3 regions of the Pantoea sp. SGAir0430 genome follow, and region 3 is predicted to be linked to each of the others. Evidence: predicted binding sites of a transcription regulator. Region 3 holds the regulator's gene; each other region holds the start of a gene.
What was found. The regulator CRP, encoded in region 3, controls carbon source genes, mostly activating them, when cyclic AMP is high. The targets are predictions, from matches to a motif close to ATGTGANNNNNNTCACAT.

Region 1: a site for CRP is predicted at 1,668-1,685, ahead of E7738_RS05160 (sugar transporter). Genes of this name have one in related genera too.
Region 2: a site for CRP is predicted at 1,503-1,520, ahead of idnD (L-idonate 5-dehydrogenase). Genes of this name have one in related genera too.

What each region holds. Positions count from the first base shown of each region.
Region 1 covers NZ_CP039427.1:1,070,440-1,073,649, forward strand. Annotated here, with positions in the region: gene E7738_RS05150 (MFS transporter) at 1-991, shown strand, start outside; gene E7738_RS05155 (hypothetical protein) at 1,160-1,411, shown strand; gene E7738_RS05160 (sugar transporter) at 1,737-2,921, shown strand; gene rhaM (L-rhamnose mutarotase) at 2,974-3,210, opposite strand, start outside.
Region 2 covers NZ_CP039427.1:3,477,580-3,480,789, forward strand. Annotated here, with positions in the region: gene E7738_RS16470 (ATP-binding protein) at 1-208, opposite strand, end outside; gene E7738_RS16475 (response regulator transcription factor) at 709-1,410, shown strand; gene idnD (L-idonate 5-dehydrogenase) at 1,580-2,611, shown strand; gene idnO (gluconate 5-dehydrogenase) at 2,621-3,210, shown strand, end outside.
Region 3 covers NZ_CP039427.1:3,292,937-3,296,146, reverse strand. Annotated here, with positions in the region: gene E7738_RS15470 (phosphoribulokinase) at 1-468, shown strand, start outside; gene E7738_RS15465 (OsmC family protein) at 539-943, opposite strand; gene crp (cAMP-activated global transcriptional regulator CRP) at 1,248-1,880, shown strand; gene E7738_RS15455 (YccS/YhfK family putative transporter) at 1,939-3,210, shown strand, end outside.

The sequences.
Region 1 (3,210 bases), 1.8 Mb from region 3:
CCTGCTGTTCACCGGCCCGCTGTCAGATGCGATTGGGCGTAAATCGGTGATGGTGACCGCGCTGATGCTGGCGGCGATTTGTACGCTGATCTCCGCCACCATGAGCAGCTGGCAGGGGATTCTGCTGATGCGCGCGCTGACCGGTCTGTCGCTCAGTGGCGTCGCGGCGGTGGGCATGACTTACCTGAGCGAAGAGATGCACCCGCGGGTCATCGCCTTCTCCATGGGGCTGTACATCAGCGGTAACTCGATTGGCGGCATGAGCGGTCGTTTACTCTCCGGTGTACTGACCGACTTTTTCTCGTGGCGTATTGCCATTGGCGTCATTGGCTGCTGTGCGCTGGCTGGCGCGCTGATGTTCTGGAAAATTCTGCCCGCGTCGCGCCATTTTCGCCCTGCCTCGCTGCGGCCACGCAGTTTGCTGATCAACTTCCGCCTGCACTGGCGCGACAAAGGGTTGCCGCTGCTGTTTGCCGAAGGCTTTCTGCTGATGGGCGCGTTTGTCACGCTGTTTAACTACATCGGCTACCGTTTACTGAGCGCGCCGTGGTCACTGAGCCAGGCGGTGGTCGGGCTGCTGTCCGTGGTGTATCTCACCGGTTCGTGGAGCTCGCCGAAAGCCGGCGCGATGACCAGCCGCTTTGGTCGCGGTCCGGTGATGACGGGCGCCACGGCGATCATGCTGGCCGGTCTGCTGCTGACCGCCTTTAGTTCGCTGTGGCTGATTTTGCCGGGCATGATGCTGTTTACTGCCGGCTTCTTTGCCGCCCATTCGGTGGCCAGCGGCTGGATTGGACCGCGCGCGCGCCGGGCGAAAGGCCAGGCATCATCACTTTACCTGTTCAGCTACTACGTGGGCTCCAGCGTGGCCGGCACCCTGGGCGGCGTGTTCTGGCACCGATACGGCTGGCCGGGCGTAACCCTGTTTATCAGCGCCCTGCTGGTGCTGGCACTGCTGGTTGGCCTGCGTTTACAGGGCCGCAAACTGTAATACCCTTCATCGTTAGCGCGGGACCTCAGCGTCCCGCCTGCTCCGCTGGATTCGAATAATCAGGCATTCGCGCCGTACCACTTAAAACAAAATAGCAATTCATCGCTATAATTCGTTCTATTCCAATAATACATAGACTTATTTTTTACACAGCAATGAGGTAGTCAGATGGAGCTTTACTATTATGTCGATAAGCATGCCGGTTATAACGACAATCATGTGGTGCATGCGAAGGGCTGTCCGTTCCTGCCTTCCGACGGCGGTCGCCGTTTTCTGGGGACTTTTTACACGCCCGGTGCCGCAATCCAGCAGGCGCGTAAATTTTACGCCACTGCGTTGGGCTGCGAACACTGCTGCCCGGTGGGCGTAAAAAAAAATCCGACCCACAACTTTAGCGTGGCACTAAAGCATATGGCGTGACTCTGATAATCCTGGTCTGAACCACACCCGTCCGCACGATACCCGCCCTCAGCACGGCTAAGCGATTTTTCTGTTACAGAAACACCTGACTTAGCCTGTGCTGGTACGGCAGACTCGCGGGCCGGCAGCACGCAGCCGCAACAACTCTCCATAACCGCAGGCTATTTACCACGCTCAGCGCGATAAGAAATATTCAGTGATAAAACCCGGGTTAACGGTTTTCATCGGCTGACTAATGCTCCACAATAGCGGAAATTTGTGATCGAGGTCACTTTACCGGGTGCATTCTGACCCCCTCACTCGTCGTTTAGCCGATTAGAATTCAATGCAATCAACAACCGTTTCCCGTAAAACAGCCTGGCTGCGCGTGGTGCTGCTGGCTATCGCTGCTTTTGTCTTCAATACCACCGAATTTGTGCCGGTTGGCCTGCTGTCGGACATCGCCAGCAGCTTTGCAATGAAAACCGCTGATGTCGGTATCATGCTGACCATCTATGCCTGGGTCGTGGCGCTGTTATCGCTGCCGTTAATGCTGCTGACGCGCAACGTCGAGCGCCGCCTGCTGCTGGCCATCCTGTTTATTCTGTTTGTTGCCAGCCACCTGTTATCGGCCGTGGCGTGGGATTTCACGTCGCTGGTGCTGTCGCGCATTGGTATTGCGCTGGCGCATGCGGTGTTCTGGTCGATCACCGCCTCGCTGGCGATTCGCGTTGCGCCGGCCGGCAAGAAAACCCAGGCGTTGAGTATGCTGGCCACGGGCACGGCGCTGGCGATGGTGCTGGGCGTGCCGATTGGTCGTATTGTGGGTCAGTATCTGGGCTGGCGTACCACCTTTGGTATGATCGGCCTGTCAGCACTGGTACTGCTGATTATGCTGGTGCGGATACTGCCGCGCCTGCCGAGTGAGCACACCGGTTCACTCAGCAGCGTGCCGATGCTGTTTCGCCGCCCGGCGCTGGTGGCGATGTACATTCTGGTCACCGTCGTGGTGACCGCGCACTACACCGCTTACAGCTATATCGAGCCGTTTATGCAGGTGGTAGCCAGCGCCGATGAGAACTTCACCACCCTGTTACTGCTGCTGTTCGGCTCAGCCGGCATTCTGGGCAGCATTCTGTTCAGCACGCTGGGCAATAAATTCCCGTCCGCGCTGCTGATCGCCGCCATTGCGCTGATTACCCTGTGTATGGGTCTGCTGGTGTTTGCTGCGGTACGCCCGGCAGCGATTACCGTGCTGTGTATTATCTGGGGAATGGCAATGATGATGATCGGCCTGGCGATGCAGGTGCGCGTGCTATCGCTGGCACCGGACGCCACCGACGTCGCCATGTCGCTGTTTTCCGGTATTTATAACATCGGTATTGGCGCAGGCGCGCTACTCGGTAACCAGGTCAGTCTGCATCTGCAGATGGCAGACGTGGGCAACGTGGGCGCCATCATTGGCCTGGCGGGACTGTTCTGGTGTATCGCCATTTTCCGCCGTTATCCGCAGCTGCGCTCCAACGGCTAATGCGTTTCACAGGCAGCGGCGCCCCTGGCGGCACCGCTGCTGACATGGCCGGCTAAGGCAGGAAAAACATCGGCTGCAGGGCTTTGCTCAGCGGGCTGTTGTCGGGATTTGATGGCATCAGGTCACGCATAGACGCCCACCAGCGCTGACACACCTCGGTTTGCGCCACGGCCTGCCAGCGCGCTTCGGATTCAACCTCGACGCTGGCAAACAGCAGGTTGCGTTCAGCATCCAGCCAGATCGCGTAGTTATGGGCGCCATGCGCTTTCAGCGTCCGTTCCAGCTCCGG
Region 2 (3,210 bases), 180 kb from region 3:
TTGGTGGCTGTGATTTACCGGCCACTGCGACTTTAATCACTTTATTTCGAAAGGCAGAAGAGATGGGCTCAGCCAGCTGCAGCGCGGGCTGTGCGGTATCGTAACGCGCTAAAAGCTGCAATGGTTTGACCTGCGCCTGCAGCGCGCCGGCAAAAAAAATAAACAGGACCACGCCCGTCAGACGGATGAAATTAACAGGATTAAACACCGTGCGTTCCTGAAGAAAATAAAGTCATTAATGCCGATAAGGGAAAAGGAGTATAAAGAGATTTTTCCCGCCTGCCTGATCTAATGCCGCATTAAGGATATTTTGCGACCATTCTCGAATGTTTAACTTATTATTAACATCCGTGGTTTTTTTTAGATATTGCTTTTGCTTTGATTTCAAATATTTCAACGGTTTATCCATAAAATGACCTTTCAAGACAATTCTTATGTGGTCCATTCGCAGAGTTACGTCAGAATTTTCGCAGTTTTTCCGGGGCCGCTAACCGCTGCTGTCCATTCATCTGGTAAAACTACCTTTTAATTAGCGGTAATAAGTTAAACGCGTAAGCAAAATTCTAATTTTTGTTAACCTGGTGACGTTTGGTTTAAACCGTTGCAAGCGATTTTCCCGGCAGCGGTCAGCGCATACTTTCAGGTCATTTTCACTGGTGTGGTTATCAGTACTGGACAAAATTGAGACTGTAATAAAGGAATAAAAGAATGGTATATGCACATAATAAACAGGTGCGTGTCGCTGTCCTTGATGATCACCCGATGGTTCGTACCGTTTTCGAGTTATGCCTGAAACACGAACCCGATATTCATCTGGTCGGGACCTGGTCTTCAAGTAATGAATTGTTTAGTCAGCTGCGCAGCACTACGGTGGATGTGCTGGTGCTGGACTTTTTGCTGGGCGAGCGGGAACTGGATGGCCTGGCCCTGGTGAAACAGCTGCGAAATCACTATCCGCAGCAAAAGATTTTGATCTCATCGTCCATGGAGAGTCCGGCGATTGTCAAAATGGTGCTGAGCGCCGGCGTTAAGGGCTTTATTGGAAAAAGCCACAATATGCAGGAGATCGTCCAGGCGATTCGTCAGGTGGCGCAGGGGCGGCTATTTTTGTCGCAGGAAGTGGCGTACGAGGTGGAAAACCTCTACGTGATGAATGAAGACGCCATCAACGAAAACCTCGATCTCTCCAGCAAAGGCAATATGTATGAGAAGGTCAAAACCCTCAGCCCGCGCGAAGTAGAAGTGGTGCGCTGTTTTCTCGATGGGCTCAGCGTGTCGCAAATCGCCGTGAAGTTTAAGCGCAGCCGTAAAACCGTGAGCGGACAAAAGCAGTCGGCGCTGAAAAAGCTCGGCCTGCGCTCGGATTCGGAATTGTTCAAATACAGCCACGACCTGATGTCGGGCAGCTAATCTTTCTTTAAGGCGGTCAGGGATGGCCGCCGTCTGCTTTTCCGCCTCTCTGCATCACGTTCCCGGTAACAGCCGTTTTGTAACATCGCTTTGAGTGATGTTCGTCACAGTTTCGCCGGCCGTATCCGGCTGTGATAGCCCCCATTGCTACAGCACTGAAGGGGCTACGATGAACATTGAAACGAAATCCTGCGTCATTACCGGCAAAAAACAGGTCAGCGTCGCACAGCAGCAGGTGCAGTGGGACGGCACCGGCACGCTGGTGCGCATCACGCGCGGCGGCATCTGCGGGTCCGATCTGCACTACTATCAGGAAGGTAAAGTCGGCAGCTTCGAAGTGAAGATGCCGATGATCCTCGGCCATGAAGTGATCGGCTACGTGGTGGAGAGCGACGATCCGCAGCTCCAGCCCAATCAAAAAGTGGCGGTCAATCCCTCAAAGCCGTGCGGCAGCTGTAAATACTGTCTGCGCGAGCAGCAAAATCAGTGCACCTCAATGCGCTTTTTCGGCAGCGCCATGTATCTGCCGCACGTGGATGGCGGCTTCACGCAATACAAAGTGGTCGATAGCGCGCAGTGCGTGCCGTTTCCGCAGGAGGCCGATGACAGCGTAATGGTGTTTGCTGAACCACTGGCCGTGTGCATCCACGCCACGCAGCAGGCGGGCGATCTGAGCGGCAAAACCGTGTTCATTTCCGGCGTCGGGCCGATTGGCTGTCTGATTGCCGCCGCTGCCAAAGCCCGCGGAGCCGCGGAGATTATTTGCAGCGATATCAGCGAACGCTCGCTCAGCCTGGCGCAGCAGATGGGCGCGACCGGCGTGATCCACGCTGCTGACGGTGATTTCACGCCTTACCTTGCAGATAAAGGCTTCTTCGATGTCGCTTTCGAGGCTTCCGGCCATCCGTCTTCGCTGCAGCGCTGTCTCGACGTGGTATGCGCCAAAGGCACGCTGGTACAGGTTGGCATGGGCGGCACGATTCCGGATTTCCCGCTGATGACGCTGATCGCCAAAGAGATCAATCTGGTCGGTTCTTTCCGTTTCACCCACGAATTCAACACGGCGGTTGACTGGCTGGCACGCGGCGTGGTCAATCCGCTGCCGCTGTTCAGCGGGGAGTATGACTTACAGGATATCGACGCGGCGCTGCAGTTTGCCGGTGATAAAACCCGGGCGGCGAAAGTCCAGTTAACGTTTTAAGGAGTCAGTATGAGTCAGCTATTTTCCCTGACGGGCAAGCGTGTGCTGCTCACCGGTTCGGCGCGCGGCATCGGTTTTCTGCTGGCGCGCGGTCTGGCGGAGGCGGGTGCGGAAGTGATCATCAACGCCACCACCGAGGGCGGCGCAGAGCAGGGCGCGGCGAAACTGCGCGAGCTGGGTTATCACGCACGGTCGAAGGCCTTTGACGTCACGCAGTCGGCGCAGGTTCAGCAGGCGGTGGAGGAGATTGAAAGCCAGTGGGGCGCGATTGATATCCTGGTGAACAATGCCGGCATTCAGCGCCGCCGGCCGTTTCTCGAGTTTCCCGAGCAGGACTGGAACGACGTGATTGCCGTCAACCAGACAGCGGTGTTTCTGGTGTCACAAACCGTGGCGAAAAGAATGGTGCAGCGTCAGCGCGGAAAAATCATCAACATCGGCTCGATGCAGAGCGAACTGGGGCGCGACACCATCACGCCGTATGCCGCCTCCAAGGGCGCGGTCACCATGCTGACGCGCGGCATGTGTGTGGAGCTGGCGCGCCACAATATTCAGGTTAACGCCATTGCGCCGGGCTATTTCGTCACCGAGATGACCCA
Region 3 (3,210 bases):
GGCGTGGTGACGCAGCAGCATAACGTGGCGGAACATGTCGATCTGCTGGTTGGCGTGGTACCGATTGTTAATCTGGAGTGGATTCAGAAACTGGTGCGCGACACCAGCGAGCGCGGCCATTCGCGCGAAGCGGTGATGGATTCGGTGGTGCGTTCGATGGAAGACTACATCAACTACATCACGCCGCAGTTTTCCCGCACGCACCTCAACTTCCAGCGCGTGCCGACCGTGGATACCTCGAACCCGTTTGCCGCGCGTGAAATCCCGTCGCTGGATGAGAGCTTTGTGGTGATCCATTTTCGCGGCCTGGAGGGCATCGCTTTTCCTTATTTACTGGCGATGATCCAGGGCTCGTTTATTTCCCACATGAATACGCTGGTGGTGCCGGGCGGCAAGATGGGACTGGCGATGGAGTTGATCATGACGCCGCTGGTGCAGCGGTTGATTGAAGGAAAACGCATTGAATAGCGCAGGCTAACGCGCCAGTTTCGCCGGGAGGAGCTGAGATCGGGAGCGCAGGGCCGCGCTCCCGGCTGGATTATAGCTCCACCACTTCGTAGCTGTGCGTTATCTCGACGCCCTTGCCCAGCATGATCGCCACCGAGCAGTACTTCTCCGCGGACAGATCCACCGCGCGCGCTACCGCTTTATCGCTCAGCGCTTTGCCGCTGACAATAAAATGCAGATTGATATGCGTAAAAATGCGTGGCGCTTCTTCGCGGCGTTCCGAGGTCAGTTTGACTTCACAATCGGCGACATCGTTGCGCCCCTTTTGCAGAATCGACACCACGTCAATCGCGCTGCAGCCGCCCGCAGCCATCAATACCATCTCCATCGGGCTGGGCGCTTTATCACCGGAATTGCCGTCCATTAATACCTGATGACCGGATGAGGATTCTCCGAGAAAGGTCAGCCCTTCCACCCATTTCACTCGTGCCTGCATTATTCTTTCTCCTGAAGCGGCGGTTTTGCCGCCAGAGTACGCTTTCACCTGACAAACAGCAATGCAGACGCATCCCCCACCTGCTGAAGCGAGACAACAGGAGACAGGTTGCAAAAGCTATGCTACAAACAGTGCTGAAAATATTTTCGTCACGAAAGACGAAAGCGGGACGAATCAAAAGCATCGCTTACGAATCCACCCCCGAATAACTGTCCCTCACGGGAAACGCTGGACGATTTCACCGCCTGACAGGGAAAACTGCCCCCTGTATTTTGGGCACGATTACAACAGAGGATAATAGCGAATGGTTCTCGGCAAACCGCAAACAGACCCTACACTCGAATGGTTCCTGTCCCATTGCCATATTCACAAATATCCATCCAAAAGCACCCTCATCCATCAGGGTGAGAAAGCGGAAACGCTGTACTACATCGTGAAAGGTTCCGTCGCGGTACTGATTAAAGATGAAGAAGGCAAAGAGATGATTCTCTCCTACCTCAATCAGGGGGATTTCATCGGTGAGCTCGGCCTGTTTGAAGAGGGCCAGGAGCGTAGCGCCTGGGTACGTGCGAAAACCGCCTGCGAAGTGGCTGAAATTTCCTACAAAAAATTCCGTCAGCTGATTCAGGTCAATCCGGATATTTTAATGCGCCTGTCGGCGCAGATGGCGCGTCGCCTGCAGGTTACATCTGAAAAAGTCGGCAACCTTGCCTTCCTCGATGTGACCGGCCGTATCGCGCAAACGCTGCTCAACCTGGCGAAACAGCCTGATGCCATGACCCACCCGGACGGTATGCAGATTAAAATCACCCGTCAGGAGATTGGTCAGATCGTGGGCTGCTCACGCGAAACCGTGGGTCGTATCCTGAAAATGCTGGAAGATCAGAACCTGATCTCCGCACACGGCAAAACCATCGTCGTTTACGGCACCCGCTGATTTCTTCTCACCCACGGCGTGATGGCAACATCGCGCCGTTTCTGTTTACGATGAGCTGATGTGGCGTCGAATCATCTATCATCCGGAAGTTAACTATGCGCTGCGGCAAACGCTGGTGCTGTGCCTGCCTGTGGCGCTCGGCTGGCTGTTTGGCGATCTGCAAAAAGGGCTGCTGTTCTCCCTGGTGCCGGCCTGCTGCAACATCGCCGGTCTGGATACGCCACACAAGCGGTTCTTCAAACGGCTGATTGTCGGCGGCGCACTGTTCGCCAGCGGCAGTTTTCTGATTCAGTACCTCACAGCTTACGCTGTGCCGCTGCCGCTGATTCTGCTGGTGTTACCGCTGCTGGTGGGCGTGACCGGTGAAATCAGCCCGCTGCATGGTCGTTTGCTGCCCGGCACGCTGATCGCCGCCATCTTTACCTTAAGCCTCGTCGGCCGTATGCCGATGTGGGTCCCGCCGCTGCTGTATATCGGCGGGACGCTGTGGTACGGGCTGTTTAACTGGTTCTGGTTCTGGCTGTGGAAAGAGCAGCCGATGCGCGAGACCCTCAGCCTGCTGTACCGCGAGCTGGCCGATTACTGCGACGCCAAATACACCCTGCTGACGCAGCTGACCGATCCGGAAAAAGCGCTGCCGCCGCTACTGGCGCGTCAGCAGAAAGCGGTCGATCTGATCACCACCTGTTATCAGCAGATGCATATGCTGTCCGCCAGCCGTGATAACAGCCACAAACGCCTGACGCGCGCCTTTCAGGTTGCGCTCGATCTGCAGGAGCATATCTCGGTCAGCCTGCATCAGCCGGAAGAGGTGCAAAAGCTGGTGGAGCAGAGCCACGCCGAGGCGGTGATCCGCTGGAACGCGAAAATCATTTCGGCACGGCTGCGCGTGCTGGCCGATGCCATTCTCTATCACCAGCTGCCGGAACGCTTCCACATGGAGAAGCCGCTCGGCGCGCTGGAGAAAATTGCCCGGCAGCACCCGGATAATCCGGTCGGTAATTTCTGCCTCTACCATTTCAGCCGCATCGCGCGCGTGCTGCGCACGCAGAAGCCGCTATACACCCGCGACCTGATGGCCGATCGCCAGCGTCGCCTGCCGCTGTTGCCGGCGCTGCGCAGCTACCTGTCGCTGAAATCTGCCGCGCTGCGGACGGCGGCGCGCTTCGCGGTGATGCTGATGTTCGGCAGCGCGCTGGCGCTGTTCTTCAATATTCCCAAGCCCTACTGGATTCTGATGACCATCATGTTTGTCAGCCAGAACGGCTACAGCGCCACGCGCGTGCGCATTCAGCACCGGGCGCTCGGCACCTTCGCCGGCTTGCTGATC